Prosthecomicrobium sp. N25: one gene and its partner. The protein of the gene in region 2 interacts with the protein of the main gene of each other region in a pairwise test. Links are inferred from orthologs where the notes say so. Each region holds a gene or a part of one and is shown on either strand. Other genes may lie near its edges.

Region 1 (5,925 bases), 360 kb from region 2 along the record:
CCAGGCCGGGCCCCTCTGGCAGCGCACCGACGACGTCGGCGCTGCGATGTCGGACTGGATCCATTGTGGAGTGGCCCGACAGGTATCCGGTTCGACGGACGGGTCGACATGGCTCCTTCCGCGCGCGGGCCCTCCCGCCGCGCGCCGACGGTGTCGCCGACCTCTCCCCTCCCCGGCCCGCCGGGCCTCTCCCCGACGCGATTCCGTGTGGAGAGGTACGACCCATGTCCGAAATCCTGTCGAGCGGAGTAATCTCCGCCTTTCTCCAGGTCATCATGATCGACCTGGTGCTCGCCGGCGACAACGCCATCGTGATTGGCCTGGCCGCCGCCGGGCTTCCGCGCGAGCAGCGCAACAAGGCCATCCTGATCGGCATCGTGGCCGCCACCGGCCTGCGCATCGTCTTCGCCGGCCTGACGACCCAGCTCCTCCAGATCGTCGGCCTCCTGCTCGCCGGCGGCATCCTGCTCCTCTGGGTGTGCTGGAAGATGTGGCGCGAGCTGCGCACCACCCATGCCGAGGAGGTCGACGCCGAGGAGGCGCTGGAAGATGTCGACATCAACGCCGACGGCACGATCGCGGCGGGCCCACCGGGGGCGCCGCAGAAGACCTTCGCGCAGGCGGCCTGGCAGATCGTCGTCGCCGACGTCTCCATGTCGCTCGACAACGTGCTGGCGGTGGCCGGCGCGGCGCGCGAGCATCCCTGGGTGCTGGTCTTCGGCCTCGTCCTCTCCATCGCGCTGATGGGCATCGCGGCGAGCTTCATCGCCAAGCTGCTGCAGAAGCATCGCTGGATCGCCTATGTGGGTCTCGCCGTGATCCTCTACGTGGCCCTCGACATGATCTGGCGCGGCACCCACGAGGTCGCCCCGCTGGTCGCCGCCATGCTGTGAGGGCTCTGCCCGGGCCAAGTCCTTGGCCGGGCGGAACCTTAGCGGCCGTTACGCATTCGATTCCCGCGCGTCGTCCGCTTGGGCTGCGCGCGGGAACGCCCCCGTCCCGGTGGGCGCGTCCTTCGGTGGAAGGCATGAATGCGAGGCGAGCCGGCATGCTGCGGCGTTTGAGCGAGACCGAGACCGCGATCCTCGGCGGCATCTCCGAGGTTCAGGACGAGCGGCGCGAGCCGCACCGGATCCTGCGCCCCGGCGAGACCTGCTGGCGCCTCGAGGAGGCCGACAGGGCCGCCGTGCTGGTCGACGCGGAGGCCTATTTCGCCGCCCTCGACACGGCGCTGCGGCAGGCGCGCCGGTCCATCACGATCCTGGGCTGGGATTTCGATGGCAAGATCACGCTGCGGCCCGAGCCGGACGCGCCCGCGCTCGGCGACCTCCTGCGCTCACTCGTGGAGGACCATCCGGAGCTCGAGGTGCGGATCCTGGTCTGGAGCGTCGCGGTCGTGCACGCGCCGGGCGCGCCCCTGCCGCTCCTCATCGGGGCGCCCTGGCAGGACCACCCGCGCATCAGCGTGCGGCTCGATTCCAAGCACCCGATCTACGCCGCGCATCACCAGAAGCTCGTCGCCATCGACGACAGCCTCGCCTTCGTGGGCGGCATGGACCTGACCGTCCGGCGCTGGGACAGCTGCCGGCACGAGGCCGACGACCCGCGCCGCGTCACCTACGAGGGCAAGGCCTACGGGCCGGTGCACGACGTGCAGGCCGTCGTCGACGGCCCGGCGGCGGTGGCGCTCGGCGACCTGGCGCGGGAGCGCTGGCGGATCGCGACCGGCGAGGTCGTGCCGGCACCCGTCCGGAACCCGGGGATCTGGCCGGAAGGCGTGGAGCCGGAATTCCTGCGCGAGCCGATCGGCATCGCGCGGACGCATCCCGCCTGGGGGCCGCACGAGCCCGTGCGCGAGGCGGCACTCCTGACCGCGGAGGCGATCCGGGCGGCCCGCCGCTCCATCTACATCGAGGCGCAGTACCTGACGGCCCGCTACATCCGCGACATCCTGGTCGACCACCTGAAGCGGGAGGACGGCCCGGAGGTGGTGGTCGTGCTGACCTTCTGCGCACGCGGCTTCTTCGAGAAGCTCGTGATGGGCATCAACGGCGAGCGCCTGATCCGGCATCTCAGGCGGCACGACCGCCACGACCGGCTGCGCGTCTTCTACCCGTCCTCGCCCGGGCGGGAGGAGACGGAGTGCCCGATCCACGTGCACGCCAAGGTGGTCGTCGTCGACGACCTCCTACTCCGGATCGGGTCGTCCAACCTGAACAACCGTTCGGTCGGCCTCGACACGGAATGCGACATCGCCATCGAGGGGACGAGCCCGGCGACCCGCCGGCGCATCGCCGCCATCCGGGACCGCCTGCTCGGTGAGCACCTCGACGCGGAGCCCGAGGCGGTCGGCCGGACACACGCCGAGGAGGGCTCGCTCATCCGCACGATCGACCGCCTCAACGCCAATCCGCGGCGGCTGAAGCTCTCGCCGGCCTTCGACAGCCGGGGCGCCGTCCGCTCCATGCCGGGCACGTTCCTGCTCGATCCCGGCAAGCCGTTCGAGCCGCTGTGGTTCCTGAAGAAGCGGACCTGAAACCGGGATCACGCGCGCCACACCTGATCGTGATACCCTCGCCGCCGCGGAAGGCCTTGCGCCTCTCCGGGGCGGCGGCTATTCCGCGCCCTCCCGATGGTCAGGGGAGCGGCGCCGGTTCGATCCGGCGCCGGGCCAATCGGAGGAAGTGTACATGATCGGGAATTGGTTCCTGCGCCTCGGCGTGCTCGCGGCCCTCACGGGCATGGGCCTCGGCATCGTCATGGGGGCCTCGCACGACCACAGCCTCGCGCCCGTCCACGCCCATATCAATCTCGTCGGCTTCGTGTCGATGTTCCTGGCGGGCCTCTTCTACAAGGTCGTGCCGGCGGCGGAGGGCAAGGCGGCGGGCCTGCATCTCGGGCTCGCGACGACAGGCCTCGTGCTGATCGCGCCGGGGATCGCGGGGGCGGTGCTGTCGAAGCCCTGGGGGGAACCGGTCGCCATCGCGGGCTCGCTCGTCACCATCTCGGCCATGCTGGTCTTCGCCGCGATCGTCACCGCTCACACGCGCCGTGCCCCGGCGGCGAGCCGGATCGCCATGCCGGCGACGTCCGCGCTCAACGGCTGAGGCCGGGCAGCGCCTTCGCGCCGAGCGGAGCGCCTCGCCTGATCGCGCGCGGCGCGAGACGGGGCGCTCCGGCCCGCTCCCGGTGCCGGATCGCGCCGACGATCCGCAGCGGACCCACAGGAACGGAACCGGAACATTTTGGTCGCGGCGCGCTCTGATCCGTGAGACAATCACAGGCGATTCGTGGTAGCACCCGCCCATGACGCCGTCCGACCGGAGCCCCATGGCCAAGTCCCAAGACCTCTTCGCGAAGCTCCCCGAGCCGGAGGCCCCGCCGCGTCCGGCCGCGCCCGCGCCGAAGCCCCTGCGGGCGGTTCCGATGCGGTCCGGCACGCCCGGGGAGGCCGAGTACAACGCTTCCCACATCGAGGTCCTGGAGGGGCTCGAGCCGGTGCGCCGGCGGCCCGGCATGTATATCGGCGGTACGGACGAGAAGGCGCTGCACCACCTCTTCGCCGAGGTGATCGACAACGCGATGGACGAGGCCGTGGCGGGCCATGCCAGCTTCATCGACGTGCGGCTGGAGGCGGACGGGACGCTGACAGTCTCGGACAACGGTCGCGGCATTCCGGTCGACCCGCATCCCAAGTATCCGGGCAAATCGGCGCTCGAAGTCATCATGACGATGCTCCATTCGGGCGGCAAGTTCGACGGCAAGGCTTACGAGACGTCGGGCGGCCTGCACGGGGTCGGCGTTTCGGTGGTCAACGCGCTGTCCGAGAGCCTCGAGGTCGAGGTCGCCAAGAACCGTCGGCTCTACCGGCAGCGCTTTTCGCGCGGGCATCCGGTGACCGGGCTCGAGGAGCTCGGCGAGGTCATGAACCGGCGCGGGACGACCGTGCGCTTCCGCCCCGATCCGCAGATCTTCGGGCCGGCGGCGAAGTTCGACCCCTCACGGGTCTTCCGGATGACGCGGTCGAAGGCCTATCTCTTCGGCGGGGTGGAGATCCGGTGGTCCTGCCCGACGGAGCTGGTGGCGGGCGGCGAGACGCCCGACAAGGCGGTCTTCCATTTTCCCGGGGGCCTGAAGGACTTCCTGGCGGAGAAGCTGAAGGGCGAGCGGCTCGCCGTCGACGACGTCTTCGCGGGGCGGACGGCGAAGACCTCGGGCCACGGCGCGGTCGAATGGGCGGTCGCCTGGTTCGCCGGCGACGGTTTCGTCTCCTCCTACTGCAACACGGTGCCGACGCCGGAGGGGGGCACGCACGAGCAGGGCCTCAGGGTCGCGCTGCTCAGGGGCTTGCGCGCCTATGCGGATCTGGTCGGCAACAAGCGGGCCGCCATCCTGACCGCCGAGGACGTCATGACGACGGCCGGGGCGATGCTCTCGGTCTTCATCCGGGAGCCGGAGTTCGTCGGCCAGACCAAGGACAAGCTCGCCACCGCCGAGGCCCTGCGCATCGTCGACACGGCCATCAAGGACGCCTTCGACCACTGGCTCGCGGGCTCGCGCGCGCAGGCCGACCGGCTGCTCGACTGGTCGCTGGAGCGGGCCGACGAGCGGCTTAGACGGCGGCAGGAGAAGGAGATCCTGCGCAAGACGCCGATCCGCAAGCTGCGCCTTCCCGGCAAGCTGGCGGACTGCTCGGACACGGCCGCGCAGGGGTCGGAGCTCTTCATCGTTGAGGGCGATTCGGCCGGCGGCTCGGCCAAGCAGGCGCGCGACCGGCGTTCGCAGGCGGTGCTGCCGCTCCGCGGCAAGATCCTCAACGTGGCCAACGCGACGCGCGACAAGCTCGGCGCCAACCAGCAGCTCGCCGACCTGGTGCAGGCGCTCGGCTGCGGGGTCGGAAAGGCCTGGCGCGAGGAGGACCTGCGCTACGACAAGATCATCGTGATGACCGACGCGGACGTGGACGGCGCCCACATCGCCTCGCTGCTCATCACCTTCTTCTACCGCGAGATGCCGGACCTGATCCGGCGCGGCCATCTCTATCTGGCGGTGCCGCCGCTCTACCGGATCACCCACGGCTCCAAGACCGTCTACGCCCGCGACGACGCCCACAAGGCCGAGCTCATGGCGTCCGTCTTCAGGAACAAGAAGCCCGAGATCGGCCGTTTCAAGGGCCTCGGCGAGATGATGCCGTTCCAGCTCAAGGAAACCACCATGGACCCGAAGACCCGGACGCTCCTGCGCGTCGAGGTCATCGAGGGCCAGGAGGACGCGACCAAGGACTCCGTCGAGCGCCTGATGGGCAACAAGCCCGAAGCCCGCTTCGCCTTCATCACCGAAAAAGCCGCCTTCGCGAGCGATCTCGATCTGGATATCTGAGGGGGTCTATTCTTGAGTGACAATACCTACCACGTGCCGCGACTGGACGATCGTTCAATAATTCGATTCCTAAGGGCGTCTATTGCGGAATTCCCACTTCTATCGGCTTCAATTTATGTCCAAGGGTACCCTGAATCAATAAGCCTCTCCAGTGCTGAAGTTGAAATGTTGATTGCTCACCCCTCTTCTTCGGCAATTCATCAAGCGCAGTTGCAGGTTCCGGGGTTTACTTTCACGATTGCGAGGACAAGTAACGCGGACTCAATTCTTGATAGAGTTAACACTAATTGGATCCACAATTCCCCTCAGAATGGGGGGGGTGCAACCTGAGAATCGAGAGCAGCTGTTCGCATTTCTATTGTTTGCTCATAAGGAAATAGGTAAGTATGCATTTGCTTCTAACAAGGGAAAGATTGATACGCTCAACGTAAGTTCAACGATCCAGGCTCTTGAAGCCACTCAACTGTCTATAATTGAAAAATACAATACGTTGCTTGTCGATAACATCAACACTCTCGAACAGGAACGAAGGCGACTCAGTACTGA
Region 2 (7,802 bases):
TGCCCGCCAACCGCCTCAGCGAGGGGACCCGCACCATCGGGGCGCGCACCGAGCACATCCGGGTGACGGCGGCGAACGGTGAGGCGCGCGGCCGGGTGGCGCGCATCGAGCACCTGGGCGACCAGAGCCACATCCATGTCGAGGTCGGCGCCCACACGCTGGTGGCGCTCGTCGACCCCGACACCGAACTCGGCCGCGACGACGCGGTCGACGTCGCGCTCGTCGACCCGCTCTGCTTCGGCGCCGACGGCCGACGACTCGTGTGAAGAGGCAATAGAATGTCCGACACTCTCGAGACCCTGATCAAGGCCGTCACCAGCCGGATCGTCGCGGCCGCGGACGAACTGACCACGCTCGACCAGGCGATCGGCGACGGCGACCACGGCGTCAACATGAAGCGCGGCATGGAGGCGGTGGCGGCCGAACTCCCCAAGATCGCCGCGCAGGCGCCGGGGGAGGCGCTCAAGGCGGCCGGCATGCAGCTCGTCATGAAGGTCGGCGGCGCCTCGGGCCCGCTCTACGGGACGCTCTTCATCACGCTCGGCAAGGAACTGCCCGGGCCCGTGGACCGGGCGGTCGCCGCGCGGGCCTTCGCGCGGGCGATCGAAGCCGTCCGGGCGCGCGGCAAGTCGGATCGGGGGCAGAAGACCATGCTGGACGTGCTGATGCCGGTCTCCGACGCGCTCTCGGCCGGCGCTCCGCTCGCCGAGCTCCGCCGGATCGCCGCGGAGGCCGCCGCGGCGACGGTTCCCATGAAGGCGATCCGCGGGCGGGCCTCCTTCCTGGGCGACCGGTCGATCGGGCACATGGACCCGGGCGCCCGCTCGTCGCTGATCATGATCGAGGCGGTCCTGGACGTCCTGGAGGCGAAGGCATGAACGACAAGGTGGGGATCGTCATCGTGTCCCATTCGCCCGACGTGGCGCGCGGCACCGCGGACATGGTCCGCCAGATGGTCGGCACGGACGTGCCGCTCGCCTGGACCGGCGGCGACCCGGGCGGCGGGCTCGGGACCAGTGTGGAGCGGATCATGGCCGCCATCGGCGACGCCTGGTCGGACCGGGGCGTCGCGATCCTGGTCGACCTCGGGGGCGCGGAATCGAACAGCGAGATGGCGATCGAGCTCCTGCCCGAGGAGCGGCGCGACCGCGTGGTGGTATGCAACGCGCCGATCGTCGAGGGCGCCGTGATGGCGGCGACCGAAGCCTGGGGCGGCGCGAGCCTCGAGGAGGTGCGCCGCACCGCCGAAGAGCTCTCGCCCGCCTGAGGAGGACCCGATGACCACTGCCTCCGCCTCCGTCCTGCTCTTCCACGACGTCGGGCTGCACGCGCGCCCGTCGGTCAAGCTGACCAAGCTCGCCAAGGGCTTCGCGGCACAGATCGAGCTCGCCACCAGCGCCGAGGGGCCGTGGATCGACGCCAAGAGCATCGTCCGGGTGATGGCCACCAAGGCGCCGAAGGACACGGTGCTGCATTTCCGAGCCCGTGGCGACGACGCGGAGGCCGCGGTGGCGGCGCTCGTGCGGCTCGTCGAGACGGACTTCGCCGAGGAGGACGCCTGAGGCCATGGGAGACCCGAGACCGGTCGTGCTGAGGGGCCGCGTCGCCGCGCCGGGCTATGCGGCGGGCTGGGCCGTCCGCCTCCACGACGGCGGGACGGAGGACCGCGTCCCGGGCACGCAGGCGGAGGAGATCGAGGCGCTCCGGGCGGCCATCGCGGCCGCGGGCCTGGCCCTCGCCGGGCTCGCCTCGACGCAGGACGACGAAGAGGCCGTCGCGATCCTCGAATTCCAGATCGCCCTGCTGGAGGACTACGAGCTGACCGGGCCGGTCTTCGACGCCGTCGCGGCCGGCAGGCCGGCCGACCGGGCCTGGAACGACCGGCTCGATGCCGAGATCGCGGGGTACCGGGCCGCCGAGGACGATTATTTCCGCGCCCGGTCCGCCGATCTCGACGATCTCAGGGTGCGCGTGCTCCGGCACCTGGCGGGGGCCAGGCACGACCCCACGGACCTGCCGGCCGACGCGGTCGTGGTCGCACGCGACCTGCCGCCCTCGCGATTTCTGGAAATCCCCTGGCGGATCGGCCAGGGCATCGTCCTGGCGGAGGGCAGCCACACGGGGCATGCGGCGATCCTCGCCCGGGCGCGGGGGATCCCGATGCTGGTCGGTGTCGCGGTCGACCGCGTTCCGGAGGGGGTGGAGGTCCTGCTCGATGCGGAGGCCGGCACGGTCGTGGTCGGACCGGACTCCTCGGCGCGCTCGCGCTTCGCCTCGCTGCGCGCGCACCGGACCGAGGAGGAACGGGAGGCCCGGACGCTGGCGCTCGAACCGGCGTCCACCCGAACGGGCGAGCCGGTGTCGATCCTCCTCAACATCGCCGGACCGGACGACCTGAACGGCCTCGACCCCCGGCTCGCCGACGGCATCGGGCTGGTCCGGACCGAGTTCCTCGCGCAGGGGCGGACGCTCGCCACCCTGCCGGACGAGGAGGCCCAGTTCGACGCCTATTCGCGCATCCTGGAATGGGCTGACGGGCGCCCGGTGACCATCCGGACGCTGGACGCGGGCGGCGACAAGCCGATTCCCGGCTACACCCCGGATCGCGAGACCAATCCGTTCCTCGGCCTGCGCGGCGTCCGGCTCTCGCTGGCGCACCCGGAGGTGTTCCGCGTCCAGCTGCGCGCGCTGCTGCGCGCCGCGGCGCTCGGGCCGCTGCAGGTCATGATCCCGATGGTGACCGTCCCGGCCGAGCTCGACGCATGCCGGCGGCTCCTGGAGGAGGAGGCGCAGGCGCTCGACCGGGCCGGGGTGCCGCGCGGCCAGCCCCGGCTCGGCATGATGGTGGAGGTCCCGGCGGCGGCCCTCGCGCTCGATCTCTTCGACGCGGATTTCGTCTCCATCGGCTCCAACGACCTGGTCCAGTACCTGATGGCGGCCGGACGGGACACCGCGGCGGTCGCCGACCTCGCCGACCCGCTCGCGCCGGCCGTTCTGCGCCTGATCCGGATCGTCGCGGAGGCGGCGGACGAGTTGGAGGTGCCGCTCAGCCTCTGCGGCGACGCAGGCGGCGACCCGACCGCGATTCCCGCCCTGCTCGAGGCCGGGTTGCGCTCCTTCTCCATGGGGGCGGCCTCGGTGCCGCGCGCCAAGGCGGCCGTGCGAGCCTGGGGCGGGCGATGACGGACGGCATCGGGCGCAAGGCGGAGGATCCGGTCCCGACCGGCGTGGCGGCCTACAAGACCGTGCTGCGCGAGGTGCTGGAGCGGCGGCCCTCAGGCATGCGCCGGCGCCTCGCCGAGGCGCTCGGCCGCAACCCGAGCTTCGTCAGCCAGATCACCAACCCCGCCTACCCGACGCCGATCCCGGTCGCCCACATCGAGACGATCCTGGAGATCTGCCATTTCTCGGCGGCCGAGAAGGCGCGCTTCCTGGCCGCCTACGAGGCCGCGCACCCGCGGCGGGCGCGGCTCGCCCATCATGCGCCGAAGACCCGGCTCGTCAGCCTGCGCGTGCCGGACCTCGGCGACCCGGCGAAGAACAAGGCTCTCGACGACCTGCTGCACGATCTGGCGGCCCGCGTCGCGGGACTGGCGGAAGACTAGGAAGGAGGCGGCGCCGGCCCGGCCGGCAACCGCTCCAGGGAGGATGTTCATGAAGAAGCTGATCAACAGCGTCGATACCGTCCTGTCCGAGAGCCTCTCGGGCTTCGTCCGCGCCCATGCGGACATCGTCGTCCTGGGGGACGAGGGCAAGTTCGTCCGGCGGCGGCATGTCCAGAAGGGCAAGGTTGCGCTGATCTCCGGCGGCGGCGCCGGCCACGAGCCGCTGCATGCGGGCTTCGTCGGGCACGGCATGCTGGACGCGGCCTGCCCCGGGCAGGTCTTCACGTCGCCGACGCCCGACCAGATGCTCGCGGCCGCCGAGGCGGTCGACGGCGGGGCCGGTACCCTCTTCATCGTGAAGAACTATGAGGGCGACGTCATGAACTTCGAGATGGCGGCCGAGATGGCCGCCGGACCGGTCGCCCGCGTGCTGACGGACGACGACGTGGCGGTGGAGAGCTCGACCTGGTCGACCGGGCGGCGCGGGGTGGCCGGCACCCTGGTGGTCGAGAAGATCGTCGGCGCCGCCGCTGAGGCCGGCTACGACCTCGAGGCCTGCAAGGCGCTCGGCGACCGGGTCAATGCCGAGACGCGGTCGATGGGCGTGGCGCTGACGAGTTGCACGGTCCCGGCCGCGGGCCGGCCGACCTTCGCCATCGGCGAGGACGAGATGGAGATGGGCGTCGGCATCCACGGGGAGCCCGGCCGGCGACGCGTGAAGCTCGCGCCCGCCATGGAGATCGCCGAGGAGATGACGGGCGCGATCTTGCGCGACCTCGGCAATGCGTCGGGCCGTCCCGCGCTGCTACTCGTCAACGGCTTCGGCGGGACGCCCGCCATGGAGCTCTACCTGATGTACGACAACGCCGCGCGCGTGCTGGAGCGGGAGGGCGTGCGCATCGCCCGCTCGGCGGTCGGCAACTACGTGACCTCGCTCGACATGGCGGGCTGCTCGATCACGCTGACGCTGCTCGACGACGAGATGTCGCGGCTCTGGGACGCCCGGGTCCACACCGCCGCCTTGCGCTGGGGGATGTGAGCGGCCGGCCTCAGCCGAGCCAGCGGACGCGGCCGGTCATGGACGTATCGTAGCCGGTCATCTCGGCGGCGCGCTCGCGGAAGCGCCCGCTGGCCAGGAAGGCGGCGAGCGCCTGGAACGGCGGGGTGAAATACTGGCGCTGGCGCAGCACGAGGTCGAAATCCTCCCAGATCAACGGCACGAAGCCGAGACCGGCGGCCACCGCGACCGAACGGGTGGCGATGCCGACGTCGGCCCGGCCGCTGCGGATCGCCTGGGCGAGGTCGGGGCCGGTCGGGCACAGCGGCTGCAGACGGCGGAGGTCGTCGAAGCGCGATCCGGCGGCGGCGAGGAGCTTGAGCAGGAGGAGCTGGGCGCCGGCGCCGGCCGGCCGGAGCGCGAAGGTAGCGCCGGCCTGGATCGCGCCGGGCAGGTCGGCGATCCGGAGCGGGTTGCCCTCCGCGACCAGCAGGCCCTGCTCGCGCCGCACGAGGCCGATCATCACGGCGTCGATGTAGCCCGGCTTCGACGCCACCGTCGCCACGTTGGCGTCCTCGACGTCGCCTAGCGCGTGCAGGTGGATCGCCGCGGCCGCCACCTCGCCGGCCTCGAAGCGGACGAGGCCGCGCTCGCTGCCCTCCGGCAGGCTCGCGAGCCCCGATCCGGATTCGCGCAGCGCCCATTCGATCAGCGGATCGTGGCTGCCACCGAGGATGGGCGGCGGCTCCGGCCGCGCCACGCCGGCCGGGCGCACGAGGCCGCGGGCGAGCCAGCGGTCCAGGTCGGCCTTCGGGAAGAGCCACTTGCCCGTCACCTTCGTGCAGGGGATGGCGCCCTCGGAGACGAGTTCGTAGAGCTTGCGCTCCTTCAGGCGAAGGTAGTCGGCCGCCTCGGCGGTGGTGAAAAGTTCAGACTGCATGAATGTGTTCCCGGTTGCACGACGTGGCCGCCAGTGACACGTCGCGGAGCAGCGACAGAATTCTGCACGGGAACCCGGCCAGGGGGAAGACATGTCAGACGTGAACCGTCGAACCGTGCGCGGCGGTCTCCTGGCGCTCGCGGCCGCGGGGCTGCCGACCGGACCGGGCCGCCGAGCCGCCGGCAGGGCGCCGGAAAGGCGGAACGCGGCCGTATCGGGGTGCCCGGCTGAGCCGTCGCTTTCGCCAGGGCGCCGACTCCCGTAAAGGAGAGCCGGCGCAACGGGCGAGCGAGGGCCGAATGCTGTCGAAGCTGCCGAAGGGACGGGCCGCCGCCTTTCTGGGCCGGGTCGGGATCGTGTCCGGCATGACGCTCCTGTCGCGCGTCACCGGGTTCCTGCGCGACATCGTCATCGCGGGCGTGCTCGGCAACGGCGTGCTGGCGGATGCCTTCTTCATCGCGCTCCGCCTGCCGAACCACTTCCGGGCGATCTTCGCGGAAGGGGCCTTCAACGCCGCCTTCGTGCCGACCTATGCGGGGACGCTGGCGCGGGAGGGCTTCCCCTCCGCGCAGGCGGCGGCGGGACGGATCATCGCGGCCCTGATGGTGCTGCAACTCGTCATCCTCGTCGCCGCGGAGGTCTGGACGCGGGAGTTCCTGGTCCTGCTCACGCCGGACTTCGCCAAGGCCGGCGACATCGCGACGACCACCGTCACGCTCACCCGGATTACTTTCCCGTACCTCGCCGCCGTGACGCTGGTGACGGCGATCGGGGCGGTGCTCAACGCGCACCAGCGCTTCGCGGCGGTGGCGGCGGCGCCGATCCTCTTCAACGCCGGGATCGTGGCGGGGCTGTTCGCCGCCCCCTATTTCCCGACGCCCGCCCATGCCGCGGCGACGGGCGTGGCGGTGGCGGGGCTCGCCGAAATCGCGCTCGTATGGGTCGCGGCGGCCCGGGCCGGGATCATGCCGCGGCCGGTCGCCCCCGCGCTCGACCCGGCGGTCCGAACCTTCCTCAGGCGCGTCGGGCCGGCGGTGATCGGGTCGGGCGCGTCGCAGATCGCCATGCTGGCGGACACCATCCTGGCGGCGTCCCTGCCGGTCGGCGCGGTCTCGGCGCTCTACTACGCGGACCGGCTCTACCAGCTGCCCGTGGGGGTCATCGCGGTCGCGCTCGGGACCGTGCTGCTGCCGGAGCTCTCCGAGCGCTTCGCCAAGGGCGACGTGTCGGGGGCGCGGGCGGCGCGGCGGCGGGCGCTGATCGCGGCGGCGGTCGTCACCCTGCCCTTCGTGGCGGTCTTCACGCTGTTCGGCGACGAGCTCATCCGCCTCGTCTTCGCGCACGGCGCGTTCCGGAAGGAGGCGGCGGACCGGGCCGGCGACACGCTGCAGGCCTACGGGCTCGGGCTGATGGCGGTCGTCATGCTGCGGCCGGTGGTGGCCGGCTTCCACGCGCGCGGCGACACGCGCACGCCGATGCTCGTCGCGCTCGGGGTGCTGATCGTCAACGTCGGGCTGAAGATCGCGCTGACGGGCGTCATCGACGTGCAGGGCCTGGCGCTCGCCACCTCGGCGGCGGCCTGGTGCAACCTGGCGATCCTCTTCCTCCTCTCCCGCCGGATGGAGCGGGAGATTGCGGACGGCCCGGATCAGCGGGCATAGAGCCGGTCGAGGCGGACGAGGCGGTTCACCGCGAGGAGCGCCAGGATCGTGGCGGCGATCAGCAGGGTCGAGACCGCGTGGACGGTCGGCTCCAGGCTGAAGGTCGCCTCGGCGTAGATGCGGACCGGCAGGGTGGTCATGCGCGCGGTGGTGAGGAAGCTCGTCACCGTGACCTCGCCGAAGCTGATCAGGAAACTCATGATGGCGGCGGCGACCATGCCCGGGGCGAGGCCGGGCAGGACGACCAGCAGGAAGCGGCGCACCGGTCCGGCGCCGAGGCTCTGGGCGGCCTCCTCCTGCGCCCGGTCGAGGCCCTCCACGGAGGCGTGCAGCAGGTTGACGGCGAAGGGCAGGATCAGCACCACGTGCACCATCATGAGCCCCAGGAAGGGCGGCAGCGCCGTGTAGACCTGCAGGAGGCGGAGCATGCCGACGCCGATCGCCACATGGGGGAGCGACAGGGGCAGCATCCAGAAGGCCGCGACGGCGGGCAGGCCGGGGAAGCGGTGGCGGGCGAGTGCGAAGGCGGCGGGCAGCGCCAGCGCGATGGCGGTCGCGGCGGCGGCGAGGGCCAGTTGCACCGAGACCCAGAAGGACTG

Evidence for each region.
Region 1: the proteins of dhaK (region 2) and parE interact in binary tests that used the Escherichia coli proteins (3 or more experiments, as listed by UniProt). The link is inferred for Prosthecomicrobium sp. N25 from one-to-one orthologs.

The regions. Positions count from the first base shown.
Region 1 is NZ_JBBCAT010000001.1:2,297,733-2,303,657, reverse strand. The notes cover bases 2,944-5,854. They hold parE (DNA topoisomerase IV subunit B), read left to right. Parts: upstream 2,944-3,330; coding sequence 3,331-5,379; downstream 5,380-5,854. Other genes in these bases: WBG79_RS10395 (hypothetical protein), read left to right, coding at 5,699-5,854; WBG79_RS10405 (hypothetical protein), read left to right, coding at 2,944-3,107. Outside these bases: WBG79_RS10415 (TerC family protein), read left to right, coding at 225-893; WBG79_RS10410 (phospholipase D-like domain-containing protein), read left to right, coding at 1,049-2,536; more of WBG79_RS10405, read left to right, coding at 2,691-2,943; more of WBG79_RS10395, read left to right, coding at 5,855-5,925. UniProt on the Escherichia coli protein: Topoisomerase IV is essential for chromosome segregation; it is the principal protein responsible for decatenating newly replicated chromosomes. It relaxes supercoiled DNA.
Region 2 is NZ_JBBCAT010000001.1:1,937,479-1,945,280, reverse strand. Bases 2,660-5,649 are described here. They hold dhaK (dihydroxyacetone kinase subunit DhaK), read left to right. Parts: upstream 2,660-3,654; coding sequence 3,655-4,644; downstream 4,645-5,649. Other genes in these bases: WBG79_RS08765 (helix-turn-helix transcriptional regulator), read right to left, coding at 4,655-5,542; WBG79_RS08775 (hypothetical protein), read left to right, coding at 3,180-3,605; ptsP (phosphoenolpyruvate--protein phosphotransferase), read left to right, coding at 2,660-3,183. Outside these bases: WBG79_RS08800 (ABC transporter ATP-binding protein), read left to right, coding at 1-266; dihydroxyacetone kinase subunit DhaL, read left to right, coding at 279-878; dihydroxyacetone kinase phosphoryl donor subunit DhaM, read left to right, coding at 875-1,267; WBG79_RS08785 (HPr family phosphocarrier protein), read left to right, coding at 1,278-1,562; more of ptsP, read left to right, coding at 1,567-2,659; murein biosynthesis integral membrane protein MurJ, read left to right, coding at 5,842-7,203; WBG79_RS08755 (ABC transporter permease subunit), read right to left, coding at 7,191-7,802. UniProt on the Escherichia coli protein: Dihydroxyacetone binding subunit of the dihydroxyacetone kinase, which is responsible for the phosphoenolpyruvate (PEP)-dependent phosphorylation of dihydroxyacetone via a phosphoryl group transfer from DhaL-ATP.